3 regions of the Exiguobacterium sp. QJM3NY_9 genome follow, and region 2 is predicted to be linked to each of the others. Evidence: predicted binding sites of a transcription regulator. Region 2 holds the regulator's gene; each other region holds the start of a gene.
What was found. Region 2 encodes Rex, which represses fermentation and respiration genes when NADH is low (regulators of the CRP and FNR family bind a similar motif). Its sites were predicted from a motif close to TTGTGAAATATTTCACAA; they were not measured.

Region 1 (4,746 bases), 1.5 Mb from region 2:
CGATGATGGCAATTGTCGCCTCGAGACTGAATCCGTACTGGATGCAAAGCGGGACGAAAATGGCGGCGATGACCGGAATCGTCGAGAAACTTGAACCGATTCCGACCGTGACGAGAAGTCCGATCGATAACATGACGAAGGCAGCGACGAGCTGCGAATCCCCCATCAACGATTTTGAGTTTTCGACGAGTGGTTCGATATCACCTGTCTCACGTAAAACGTTTGAGAAGCCGTTCGCTGAAATCATGACGAATCCGATGAACGACATCATCCGCATACCGCGTGTGATGACATCGTCTGCTTCACTGAAGCGGACGAGTCGTAACACGAGGAAGAGCAGGAGGCCGGTTGTCGCTGCGATGATCATCGATTCCGTCGTCAACTGGACGACGAGCGTCGCGATGACGACAATTGAACTCAGTAATAATTTGGATTTCGTGACGACGGGAATCTCGTAATCGTCAGGTGCGATGTTCCGCATCTCATATTCACGCGGTTTCCGGTAATTGTATAGACCGAGTAACAATCCGAACAACATCCCGAGCGCCGGGATTGCCATCGCTTTGATGACCGATGCGCCAGCGGTGTCCATCCCGTTTTCTTGTAAGTTCGGTAACAGAATCTGATTGAGATAGATATCACCGAAACCAATTGGTAAAAACATATACGGTGTGACGAGACCAAACGTCATGATGATGGCCATCCGGCGCCGGTCAATCTTCAAATCATTGAACAGACCGAGTAACGGCGGGATGATGATCGGAATGAAGGCGATGTGAATCGGCAAGACGTTTTGTGAACTGATTGCGAGTAATAAAATCGCGAACATGATGAACCCTTTTAACTTCTTGACCGACGTCGCATTGGCACTTCCTTTTGAGCGAGCGATTAAACTGTGCGCAAGGGCGTCCGGCAAACCTGTTTTCGACAGGGCGACGGCGAACGCACCAAGCAAGGCATAACTGAGGGCAATTTCTGCGCCGGCTCCAAGGCCGCCCGAAAAGCTTTCAATCGTTTTCGTTAAACCAAGACCGCCGAGCAATCCACCGACGAGAGCGCTGATGACCATCGCGAGGACGATGTGGACACGGAAGATGGCTAAGACAAATAACAGGATGACGGCTAAAACAACAGCATTGAACATAACTTTAAAACCACACTTTCTTTTGGTATCACTGTACTATACTAAAGTATCATACAGACCGTTCTTTTTGCTGTCAAGAAAAAAACATGAAAAGGCACGACCGGTGTCGGTCGTACCTCCTTTCTACTATATAAAGACAGGTTTAGCAATCGACGCGGTCGAGTTTCCCTGTGCCGGGGTCGATGACGAGTCCATGGACGTTCGTGCCCGGTGGTAATAATGGATGGTTTTTAATCAGACCGACGGAATGGCCGACGTTTTCTTCGACTGACGTAAACCCGCGTAACCATTGTTTCAAGTCGACGCCGGATGCTTCGAGTGTCTGCAAGACTTGCGGATTGATGCCACGTCCTTCCATCTCGGCAATCATGTTTGCCGGATCGATCGTACTCATGCCGCAGTCGTGGTGACCGATGACGATGACTTCTTCCGCCCCGAGTGCGTACAAGGCGACGAGGATCGAGCGCATGACGGAACCGAATGGGTGTGACAGAACCGCCCCTGCATTTTTAATGATCTTCGCATCGCCGTTTTTCAGACCGAGCGCGTGCGGGAGGAGTTCCGTCAAGCGGGCATCCATACACGTTAAGATCACGACCTTTTTATCAGGGAATTTATCCGAGATGAATTGTTCGTATTGTTTTTCTTCGACGAATTGTTCGTTGAACGCAAGCATTTGATTGACGATTGTCATGAAACTTCCTCCTTCAAAACAAATAAATATGTATCTTTTAATAGATTACACGATGTTTTGTCCGTCAGACAAGCAAAGAAAATAGGTGCTGTGAGAAAAGTCACAGGCAAGGGATTCAAAAAGGATGCCTTGTCCGACAACACCTTTTGAGAATGAGAACGTTTTCATTGATGTGAAATAGTTCACAGGATGGTCATGCACAAATCATCAGAAAGGCGGTATGATTGATTTGTGAAGGAAAGCACAAACTATTGAATATCAGCTTGGCATTCCTAACATCTAGTAGGGAAATGCAGACTCAGATTCGTTCCAAAATAGGGAGGAAACCAAACATGGCTGTCAAAGAAAAAATCAAACAAGACGTATCACCTGTCGAACAAACGATCAATAAAATCGTTGCAAAAGGTCAAACTGCATTACAAGAATTATTAACATTTGATCAAGAGAAAATCGATACGATCGTCCGTGACATGGCGCTTGCCGGCCTCGAACGTCACGTTGAACTGGCACGACTCGCCGTAGAAGAAACAGGACGTGGTGTCTTTGAAGATAAAATGATTAAAAATATGTTTGCGACGGAATATATCTATAACAGTCTCCGTGAAGAAAAAACGGTCGGCATCTTAGAAGAAGATGTTCAAAACGGACTAACATATATCGCAGAACCGGTCGGTGTCGTCTGTGGCGTCACACCTGTGACGAATCCGACATCAACGACGATGTTCAAAGCGTTGATCGCGATTAAAACACGAAACCCGATCATCTTCGCCTTCCACCCGTCAGCGCAAAACTGCTCACTCGAAGCAGCGAAAACATTACGTGACGCGGCTGTCAAAGCAGGCGCACCGCGTGACTGCATCCAGTGGGTCGAACAACCGTCACTCGAAGCAACAAAAGTCTTGATGAACCATACGGATATCGCGATGGTCCTTGCGACCGGCGGAGCCGGCATGGTCAAATCAGCCTATTCAACAGGAAAACCGGCACTCGGTGTCGGACCAGGGAACGTTCCATGTTACATCGAAAAAACAGCGAAAATCAAACGTGCCGTCAGTGACCTTGTCCTCTCCAAAACGTTTGATAACGGCATGATTTGTGCATCGGAGCAAGCGGTCATCATCGATCAGGAAATCTACGCGGAAGTTCGGGCGGAGATGGAAGCACTCGGTTGCTACTTCTGTACAGCAGATGAGAAAAAACGTCTCGAAGCGCTCGTCATCAAAACCGATACATGTGCCGTCAATGCCGACATCGTCGGGAAACCGGCAACCTGGATCGCAGCAAAAGCCGGCATCGACGTCCCGAGCAATACCGTCATGCTTGTCGCAGAACTTGAAAAAGTCGGCTCAGAAGAACCCCTCTCACACGAAAAACTAAGCCCTGTCCTTGGTGCGTATAGCGTCCAATCAACGGAAGATGCGTTCCATGTCGCCGAACGGATGCTTGAAATCGGTGGCCTCGGTCATACGGCAGTCATCCACACGACGAATGACGACTTGATGACGGCATTCGGAATGCGGATGAAAGCCTGCCGGATTCTCGTCAACAGCCCGTCAGCACACGGTGGGATTGGTGATCTGTATAACGAATTGACACCATCACTGACACTCGGTTGCGGCTCTTACGGGAAAAACTCCGTCTCTGAAAACGTAACGGCGAAACATCTACTCAATGTCAAGAAGGTGGCGAGACGACGCGTGAACATGCAGTGGTTCAAAGTACCGGAAAAGATTTTCTTTGAAAAAAATTCAGTCCAATACTTGAAATCGATTCAAGATGTCTCCCGGGCATTGATCGTCACCGATCAAGCGATGGTCGAGTTCGGCTACGCGGATAAAGTCATCCGCAACTTACCGGCAGGCGTCAGCTACCGGATTTTCGACCAAGTCGAACCGGATCCATCGGTTGCAACGGTTCAGACAGGAGCGCAAGCGATGCGCGACTTCAAACCGGACTTGATCATCGCCCTTGGTGGCGGATCAGCGATGGATGCAGCGAAAGGCATGTGGCTCTTCTACGAGCAACCGAACGAAACGTTCTCGAACTTACGTCAAAAGTTCCTCGATATCCGGAAACGGGCTTATAAATTCCCGGCGCTTGGTAACAAAGCGAAGTTCGTCGCCATTCCGACGACGTCCGGAACAGGATCTGAAGTCACACCGTTTACCGTCATCACGGATAAAGAGAAAAACGTCAAGTATCCGATTGCTGACTATGCGTTAACACCAGATGTCGCGATCATCGATCCGGAATTCGTCATGACGGTCCCGGCATCAATCACGGCGGACACCGGAATGGACGTCTTGACACACGCAACGGAAGCGTTCGTCTCTGTCCTCGCGAACGACTATACGGACGGACTGGCATTAAAAGCGATCAAGATGATTTTCGATTACCTGCCACGCGCTTATGCGAATGGTGACGATGCCGAAGCACGCGAAAAAGTTCACAATGCGTCAACGATGGCCGGAATGGCGTTTGCCAATGCCTTCCTCGGAATCAACCACTCGATCGCACACAAAATCGGTGGGGAGTTCCACACGCCACACGGTCGGACGAATGCAATTCTGATGCCACACGTCATCCGCTACAATGCAGCGAAACCGACGAAACTTGCTTCGTTCCCGAAATATGAATCATTCATCGCTGATGAACGGTACGCAGAAATCGCGCGTTATCTCGGACTACCGGCAGCGACGACGGAACAAGGTGTCGAATCACTAATCCAAGCGATCACAGAACTCGGACAACAGTTGAACATCAAAATGTCATTCAAAGCCCAAGGCATCAAAAAAGCCGACTTTGAAGCAAAACTCGACAAGATGGCAGTCGATGCATTCGAGGATCAATGTACGACAGCGAATCCGAAAATGCCGCTCGTGACGGAACTTCGGAACATCATGGAACT
Region 2 (4,746 bases):
AACTGTCTATACTGTCATATACTTACAGTTTACCAGTTATGTTTCAAAAAAAAAGAAACTTCCTTAAAAAAGGAGTTTCTAGGCTGAAACTTGAATGATGAGATAGATGACGCTATACGCAACAATTGCTAACGGAATCAGTGCGACACCAATCAACCAACCGTTCTTATCACGGATTCCGAGATACAGAACAAGACAGCCGACGATGAAGGCAATTAACGTCGTAAATGGATTCATAATGCTTCCCCCTCTTGATTACCTATTAAGAAATTTCCCATTCCCTCAAAAGGATAAACACAGAAAACGACTTCAATCGGTTCATCAACATCATCCAGGCTGTAAGCTTCTGTTTTGCCGCCACCACTATAACAAAAAACACCACTCGGCAAATGCCAAGTGATGTACATATGGAGACTATCGGGCTCGAACCGACGACCTTTTGGCTGCCAGCCAAACGCTCTCCCAGCTGAGCTAAGCCCCCTCATATTCTTGTAATCAGTATAAACCATATCGATTCACTTTTTCAATATAAAAAGAGCGCTTCCAAACAAAAACCTCTCCGTCGCCGAAACGACCGAGAGGAGACTGTTACTTATTCAACTCACGCATCAAATCCGCTTGCCGTTCAAGCTCCGCTTGTTGCTCAAGAATCAGTACTTTTTTGTACGTCCGGGCTGAAATCATGATGCTGATTTCATAGAGGACGAACAACGGTACCGAAATCATCAGATGTGACGTCACATCCGGTGGTGAGATTAAAGCCGCGATGACAAACAGCGCAAAGTACGCATATTTCCGATTTTTCCGCATGAACAATGGCGTCACGAGTCCAAGACGGGTCAAGAACATCGTCACGACCGGCAGTTGGAACAAGATACCGAACGGAATCGTCAGCCGGATTAAGAAACTGAAATAGTTTTCGACCCCGATGACTTGCTCGATGCCGAGCTCTTGCCCAAGTTCCGTCGATACTTTGAGTAGAAACGGAAGTAACCAAAAATAAGAGAACGCGATTCCGGACAAAAATAAGAAAAACGTGACCGGAATATACGTCAAGGTCGCTTTTTGTTCCTGTTCGAATAAACCGGGTCGGATGAACGCCCATAGCTGGTACATCCAAAATGGTGAAGCCAGGACGACCGCGATGATGAACGCTAAATTCAAGTACAACATCAGGGGATCGGCCACATTAAAGGCATTCAATCCGATGCCGAGCTCTTTCAGGTCCGACTGCAGAAAACGCACGAGCGGTCGGACGAGCGGAAAGGCCGCGGCGAACAAGACGACGACGATGATGAGTGACCAGACGATCCGCTTTCGCAATTCGTCTAGATGCGATGTCACACTCTGTTCTTGATCAATCGCCATAATTTAATCACTTCTCTTTCGATTCATCCTTTTTGTCTTTATCATCGTCCATGATGCCGTTTGTCGCACTCTTGAACTCTTTTAACGTCTGACCGGCAGCACGACCGAGCTCCGGTAACTTTTTCGGTCCGAAGATGATCAAGGCGACGGCACCGATTAAAGCGATACTTCCTGGTCCAATACCGAGTGTAAATGGGATTAAGTTTTCCATTATGATTTCACTCCTTCAGCTGATTGCGAATAATGCTTCATGAAATAAACTAGTGACTGCAACTCGATCGACAAATCGATGTGATGGACCCGAACGTGGGCCGGTACGTTCAACCGCGCCGGTGTAAAGTTCAGGATTCCGGTCACACCATACTCAACTAACTCATCCGCTACTGACTGTGCGAACTGGGATGGGACCGTCAAGATGGCGACATCAACCTTGTTCGCTTCGATTTGCTCTTTCATGTCAGAGACATGATAGATAGGAACGTCTTGCGTCGTTGTTCCGACCTTGTTTTCGTCCGCATCAAACGCAACGACTATCCGAGTACTATTATTCTTTAAAAAGTTATAATTTGCAAACGCCGTTCCGAGATGTCCGACCCCGACAAGTGCCACATTCGTGACTTCATCCTGATTCAGTGTCTTTCGGAAAAACGTCAATAGATGTTGTACGTTGTAACCGTATCCTTTTTTCCCTAACGCCCCAAAGTAGGAAAAATCGCGGCGGATCGTCGCTGAATCGACTTTGACCGCTTCACTGAGCTCTGCTGAAGAGACGCGCAGCTTGCCTGAGTTATAAAGACTCTGAATGAAACGATAATATAACGGCAGTCGTTTCGCCGTCGCTTGTGGTATTTTTGTGTCTGGCCCATTCATACTGCAGTTCCCCCTTCGGCCACGTTCTGACGTGGCACCCAAATCAATGCAAAGAATTCTATTCTCTTTGATTGTAAACCACTTCACATAGACTAACAAATAATATATTCCACGGGACTCCTGCGTTTTTTTCATGATAGACTAAAGGGTGGAAGGATGGATGTTTTTATGATTCTCTTACAAGTGAACCAACTATCAAAATCATTCGGTGTTGAGCCGATTTTAGACAATATTAAACTCGAAGTGCAGGAGCGGGACCGGATTGCGCTCGTCGGACGAAATGGTGCCGGAAAATCGACACTTTTAAAAATCATCGCCGGAGAGCTCAGTCATGACTCTGGTGAGATCATGAAGAGTAAGGAAGTGAAAATCGGTTACCTCGCCCAGGACAGTGGTCTTGAGTCGAATGAAACGATCTGGAATGAAATGTTGACCGTGTTCGAGCACCTGCAAGAGCAGGAACGTTCGCTCCGTCGGATGGAGATTGAGATGGGGATGGACCATATCTTGAATGATGCTGTTGCTTACGACCGTCTGTTGAAAACATACGATCAGGCCCAACATGACTTCTCGGACGCCGGCGGTTATCAGTTCGAAGCCAACATCCGCTCCGTCCTGCACGGGATGCGTTTTTATCCGGACGATTATTCACGCCGGATCCAGACGCTATCCGGTGGACAACGGACGCGACTCGCACTGGCGAAGATGTTGCTCCAGGCACCTGAGCTGTTGATTCTTGACGAGCCGACGAACCACCTCGACATCGATACACTCTCTTGGCTCGAAAGTTACCTGGCTGGTTACCGTGGAGCGGTCTTGATCGTCTCCCACGATCGTTATTTCCTCGACCAGGTCGTCAACGTCGTTTATGAACTGTCACGCAACGTCTGCCGGAAGTTTACCGGCAACTACACGAAGTACTTGGAACAAAAGGCAGCACTGTATGAACAAGAGATGAAGCAGTTCGAACAGCAACAGGAAGACATCGCGAAGATGCAAGACTTCATCCAGCGTAACATCGCACGGGCGACGACGACGAAACGCGCACAAAGCGTCCGCAAACGTCTTGAAAAAGTCGACCGGATTGATCGTCCGGATGGGGATGAACGCAGCACCGTCCTGTCGTTCCCGATTGAAAAACAAAGTGGGAACGATGTGTTACAAGTCACGCAACTCGCGGTCGGCTATGAAGAAGCCGTCTCAAAAGGCATCACGTTCCGCTTACAACGTGGCGAATCCCTCGCCCTCGTTGGTCCGAACGGAATCGGAAAATCGACGTTACTGAAAGTTCTTGTCAACCGGATTAAACCGTTATTCGGTGAACATCGTTTCGGGACCGGCGTTTCCGTCGGTTACTACGATCAGGAGCAAGCCGAGCTCAACGACCGCAACCGGGTCATCGATGAAATTTGGAACGAGTGGCCGTTGATGCGGGAACAACAAGTCCGGTCCGTCCTCGGTCAATTCCTGTTCAGTGGTGATGATGTCTTCAAGCTCGTTCATGAATTATCCGGCGGCGAGCGCGGACGCCTCGCTCTCGCGAAGTTAAAATTACGCAAAACGAACGTCCTCATTCTCGATGAGCCGACCAATCACCTCGATCTTGATTCGAAGATGGTGCTTGAGAACGCGCTTGTCGACTATGAAGGCACGCTCCTGTTCGTCTCCCACGACCGTTACTTCATCGACCGGGTTGCGACACGCGTCATCGAGATGAACCCGGAAGGTGTGACGGATTATCTCGGCGACTACTCTTACTATATGGAGAAGAAGGCCGAGAAAGAAGAAATCGCCCGCCTCGAAGCAGAGGAAGAAAAAGCAATCAAAGTCGCTGCTTCGAAAAGCATCGACAAAGATGCGCAAAAAGAAGAACGAAAAAAGAAACAACAGCTTGAACAACTCGAACAAGACATCGAACGCCTGGAAACTCGATCAACTGAAATCGAACAACTGCTTTGCGAACCGGAAGTCTTCAACGATATTCCGAAGGCGACGGCGCTGTCGGCAGAACGGGATCAGATTGATACGGACCTCCTCGAACTGATGGAACGATGGGAGAGTTTCCACTAATGCGCTCGAAAAGCTATGTCATCAACCTCGTTCAAGGGTTATTGTCCGGGGTTCTCTATTTCGTTCCGATGTATGCCGACTACGTGTCGGCCTTCATCCGGCCGGATGCCTTTAATGCCGTCGTCCTGTTGTTCATCCTCATCTCGTGCATGATCGGCCTCGTGATTAAGACGTGGAGTGGTCTCTTCATCAGCCTCTTATCCGGATTAATCTGTACGTTGCTGACGACCCAGATGTTCGTTGAACTGAATGACCCGTTAATCATCAGCTATTACGGTGCCGTGTCACCGCTCGTCGCCTTTTTGATCAGCTGTCTCGGGATTTGGGCACTGGCGATTCTCTTTTTTCTACTCGATGGTTTCCAGTACGAAAAACGTCACCATGCAGAGTAACTTCTTCAGTTGTCCGACATAAAAAGGCACGTCCCGCGTTCGGGAC
Region 3 (4,746 bases), 920 kb from region 2:
CTGTAGAGAAATCATGAGATAGTGGAGGAAAATACAAATGAAAAAAGTAATAACATATGGAACATTTGATTTGTTGCATTGGGGACACATCAATATCTTGAAACGTGCAAAAGAAATGGGGGACTACTTGATTGTCGCTATTTCTACTGATGAATTTAATCGTTTAAAGCACAAACAAGCCTATCATAGTTACGAAAATCGTAAATTGATTTTAGAAGCCATTCGGTACGTTGATGAAGTCATTCCTGAAAATGATTGGGAACAAAAGGTCTCAGATGTGCAAGCTTATGATGTAGACATTTTCGTGATGGGCGACGATTGGAAAGGTGAGTTTGACTTCTTAAAAGAACATTGCGAAGTAATTTATCTTGACCGGACAGAAGGTATTTCAACAAGTCAAATTAAAAATGAATTAGGTTCTAAGTAACTTACAGAGATTGCACTAAATAGTGCAGTCTCTCTTTTTGAAGGAGTAGATTTAAAATGAGGACACTGCTCATTTATGTATATTTAGGTGTGTTTAAAGTTTTCTATACACTATTTCATCTCATACCTATACAGGAAAAAACTTTATTTTGGTTGACCTATGGAGACAATGCACGTCCTATAAATGATCTTGTGAAAGAAAAATATCCAAAAGAATTAAGATGTTTGATTTACGATCGACGTTTTATTAAAAGGCCTACTGAATGGAAAACAAACTATAGTTTGGAATACTGTCCTATTCATTTAATAGCATTGGCATTTCATTTGGCAACTTCTAAAACAGTATTTGTTGATAATTACGTCGCAGAGTTTGGTGAAGCACCGATTCGTCTAGGTACTAAGCGGATTCAATTGTGGCATGCTGGGGGAACATTAAAAGAGTTTGGATTAACTTCTTCTAAAAGTTTAAACTACTCTAATCAGACACGAAATCGTTTTAAGCGTGTCTACGAGCGCTATGGAGATATTATTGTACCCGGAAGACTCTCAGTAGACTTATTTATGGAACCGTTTGGCCTGCCAAAAAATCGATTTAAAACCTTAGGGATACCAAGGACTGATTATTGGTTTAATGAGTCGAGTCACAAAATTAGGCACAAATTAAAAATGAGGTACGGAAAAGAAAAACGACGTATTCTATTATATGCTCCAACCTATCGAGAGTATGACGGTTCAGAAATCGATGTAGTTCAGCAATTGGAGCAGTTGACTCATCAAGGGTGGACCGTACTCGTTAAATTACATCCAACAGTTCAATCTTTATTTTCAAATAAACTAAGTCACATACATCTAATAACAGATGAATTTTCAGTAAATGACTATCTACTAATAACGGACGTACTTATTACAGACTATTCATCGATTCCATTTGAAAGTTGTCTGCTTGATATTCCAACTATTCTCTATACGCCAGATATTGACTCATATCGGAAAGATCCTGGGATTATTCGTCATTATCCTCATCCTCTTCCTGTCCACTATACAAAACAGATGAGTGATGTTCTCGTATGGCTAAATTCAGAAGAAGCGTTACATGAAAGTCGGCTGGCGATGAAACAGTTTAAAAAATCTTGGTACGATAAAGATCCGGGAAATGCAGTCGAACGTATTGTTGACGATTATTATAAAAAAAAGTAAGTATGATTTAGTTAGTTGTTTAGTGAGCGCAAACCTCTATCTTCTTTAGAAAATCAGATTAATTGTGAAATATTGAACAAAGTTTGACAATCTTTTGAAAAAACGCTATTTTCCCTTGTGATGTTCTATACTGAAGGCAGAAGCTACGGAAAGGAGAATGCGAGATGCTTACTTGTGGGACGACAGAAGCCAATACGTTCGTGTTGTCGAGTGAGACACGTGAATTACTTGAAGAGTTCATGACTGAGGTATCTTTTAAAAAAGACTCAATCGTCTGTTGGGAAGGGGAAATGAACGATAAACTTTTTTATGTGAAACAAGGTGGTGTAAAACTATCAAAGCTCACGAAAAAAGGTAGCCCGCTAATGATGTTCTTATATTTCAAAGGTGACTTATTTGGTGAATTCGATGTCGGAGAAGCATTTCCAAGCTCCTATAGTGTCGAAACGATGGAGGACAGTGTCATTGGCTTCATCTCGAAAGCGACACTCGAAGATTTGATGAAAAAAGATGGAACATTCGCATTAGATATCATGCGCTGGCAAGCCTTGATGCGAAAACAAACGGAAACGAAGTTACGTGACCTCTTATTGTTCGGGAAACAAGGGGCACTCGCTTCGACACTCTTACGACTGATTGCGATGGACGGAAAAAAAGTCGATGACGATTACGTGATTTCGAAGCGGCCGTCGGATACTGAACTCGGTCAGTTGATCGGGGCACCACGTGAAACGGTCAACCGGATGTTTTCGCAGTGGAAAAAAGACAATGTCATTTCGATGACGACGACTAAAATCATCGTTCATGATGCGAACTATTTACGCGATCTTTGCCACTGTGAAGGGTGTCCTGTCGGTGTCTGCCGGATTTAAACTTAACTTGAGCGGTAGCTTACGGAGCCATACGTTGGAGCTGACTTAAAAATTGCTCCAACATCATCCTTTTGATGGAACCGCAACACGTTAAACTTTAGAAGAACTTATCAACAGTCTAGGATCACATTCTTTTTGAATGTGGTCCTTCAGGCTGTAGACAACGTGCTATCGGAAGATCAAGCGTCTTTTTTCGTTGCTTTTCCCGTAGGAGTCAACGAAATGTGACGCTTTTTATAGGAATACCGTGACGGAAAGCCTGGCATGCAGACGGTTTAGCACGCGATTCGCCTCGAATCGCTTAGAACCGCGAAAAGCAGTCGGTCGCGCCGCTTTGAAGACGAGGCGAGACAGGGACGCGCGAACGGATTGCCTCTTATAGTATGTTCACTCTTCATAATAGTTTGTCTACACGCTGTAGGATCACATTCTTTTTGAATGCGGTCCTTTTTTGTGTCGCACAAACAGTAGCGGTTCAAAATATGTTCAGTACGTAACAAGTTGTGAACTTTATGTGTGTTTTGTAAAAGAAAAGCGCGAAATCGTCACAATTGGTGTGACATTTATCACATATTACGAAGGGTGTCTTTTTCTAAAATAAAGGTAGGTTAAGTTATCGATTCAAAGACGGAAAGGAGATGCGAATCATGCGTCAGAAATCAGATACAGAACTGAAGGGAACGTTTATCGCTGTATTTATCGTTGCCGGAGTCATCATCGGAATGTGGGGATCAATCTTTTTATTATTCACTTCAAGATAAGGGGGAATCAGGGTGCATATTCATCGTTTAGAAAAAATATGGTTAGTATTCGGTTGTATCATGTTGGCAGTCTTTTTAATCATCATTGGCGTATCAGCATTCGCTTCTGATAATCAACCACCGTCGGATGCAACATTGATTGACCCGACGCAAGTCGATCAGACGAAGCCATTTGATAAACCGGGTCTAAAAAAAATTGACGACAATAAATATGAGGCCGTCATGGTCTCACAAGCTTTCCAGTTCACACCGCAAGACATGATTATCAAAAAAGGCGCGACCGTCGATTTTCTGGTGACGTCTAAAGATGTCGTCCATGGATTTGAAATCGTCAAGACGAACGTCAATATGATGGTCGTTCCCGGACATATCAATTCAATCGAGTACACATTCAAAGAAGCTGGCGAATATTTAATTGTCTGTAACGAATATTGTGGATCGGCGCATCACATGATGTCGACTAAGATTAAGGTGGTGGAATAAATGAATGCGATTTCGAAAAAATTAATGGAGTTTGAGATGGAGCGTGGAATCCCCGCAGGAGAGATTGGATTAAAAGAAGCAAAACTCGGATTTGCCTACGTCAGTTTTTCACTTGTGGCGTTACTGATCGGTGGACTATGTGGTCTACTACAGACACTCGTCCGTACTGGAGTTATTCCAGAAATTGCTGGAGTCGGTTATTATGAATTGCTGACGGCTCACGGACTAATGCTTGCGATTGTCTTTACGACATTATTCATATTTGGACTTTTATTTTCATTTTTAGGACAGTCGTTCGGGCGTTTTGAAGAGTTTCCGAGACGCTTGGGCTGGGTTGGATTCTGGTTGATGATTGTCGGTGTCCTCCTTGTCACATGGATGGTGTTAGCAGGTGAAGCATCCGTTCTCTACACATTTTATGCGCCGCTGAAGGCACACCCTGTTTTTTATATCGGACTCGTGATCTTTGTTGTGGGAACATGGGTTTCTTCTGCCGCAATGTTCCGGATGTACGCGGATTACAAACGAGAACATAAGGGTGTCCATCCACCACTTCAAGCCTACATGAGTATCATGACCGCTTTGTTGTGGGTCATCGCCACGCTAGGTGTCGCAGCAACGATTCTCTTTCAACTCTTGCCGTTGTCACTCGGTTGGACGGATAAGGTCGGGATCGAATTATCCCGGACATTATTTTGGTATTTTGGTCATCCGCTCGTCTATTTTTGGTTATTGCCAGCGTATATCGTTTGGTATACAGTCATTCCAAAGATTGTCGGGGGTAAGATTTTTTCAGATGCTTTAGCACGGATGTCATTTTTACTGTTCTTATTGTTCTCGTTCCCTGTTGGTTTTCACCATCAGTTGCTCGAACCCGGTATTTCAGCATTTTGGAAGTACATCCAAGTCGTCTTGACGTTCCTTGTCATCATTCCTTCATTGATGACAGCATTCTCGATGTTTGCGACATTCGAACTAGCAGGTCGTCGTCAAGGTGCGACCGGACT

Region 1: adhE (bifunctional acetaldehyde-CoA/alcohol dehydrogenase) is a predicted target of Rex. The motif match lies at 2,009-2,026, and genes of this name have one in related genera.
Region 3: AC0VYQ_RS03220 (cytochrome C oxidase subunit II) is a predicted target of Rex. The motif match lies at 3,050-3,067, and genes of this name have one in related genera.

Annotation. Positions count from the first base shown of each region.
Region 1 covers NZ_CM149679.1:1,292,461-1,297,206, forward strand. Annotated here, with positions in the region: gene AC0VYQ_RS06435 (Na+/H+ antiporter family protein) at 1-1,144, opposite strand, end outside; gene AC0VYQ_RS06440 (beta-class carbonic anhydrase) at 1,287-1,838, opposite strand; gene adhE (bifunctional acetaldehyde-CoA/alcohol dehydrogenase) at 2,171-4,746, shown strand, end outside.
Region 2 covers NZ_CM149679.1:2,777,858-2,782,603, forward strand. Annotated here, with positions in the region: gene AC0VYQ_RS14100 (hypothetical protein) at 79-237, opposite strand; tRNA gene AC0VYQ_RS14105 (tRNA-Ala) at 409-481, opposite strand; gene tatC (twin-arginine translocase subunit TatC) at 589-1,368, opposite strand; gene AC0VYQ_RS14115 (twin-arginine translocase TatA/TatE family subunit) at 1,376-1,579, opposite strand; gene AC0VYQ_RS14120 (redox-sensing transcriptional repressor Rex) at 1,579-2,238, opposite strand; gene AC0VYQ_RS14125 (ABC-F family ATP-binding cassette domain-containing protein) at 2,407-4,308, shown strand; gene AC0VYQ_RS14130 (hypothetical protein) at 4,308-4,700, shown strand.
Region 3 covers NZ_CM149679.1:650,030-654,775, forward strand. Annotated here, with positions in the region: gene AC0VYQ_RS03200 (CDP-glycerol glycerophosphotransferase family protein) at 1-22, shown strand, start outside; gene tagD (glycerol-3-phosphate cytidylyltransferase) at 38-427, shown strand; gene AC0VYQ_RS03210 (CDP-glycerol glycerophosphotransferase family protein) at 484-1,623, shown strand; gene AC0VYQ_RS03215 (Crp/Fnr family transcriptional regulator) at 1,788-2,495, shown strand; gene AC0VYQ_RS03220 (cytochrome C oxidase subunit II) at 3,143-3,256, shown strand; gene AC0VYQ_RS03225 (cytochrome c oxidase subunit II) at 3,269-3,739, shown strand; gene AC0VYQ_RS03230 (b(o/a)3-type cytochrome-c oxidase subunit 1) at 3,740-4,746, shown strand, end outside.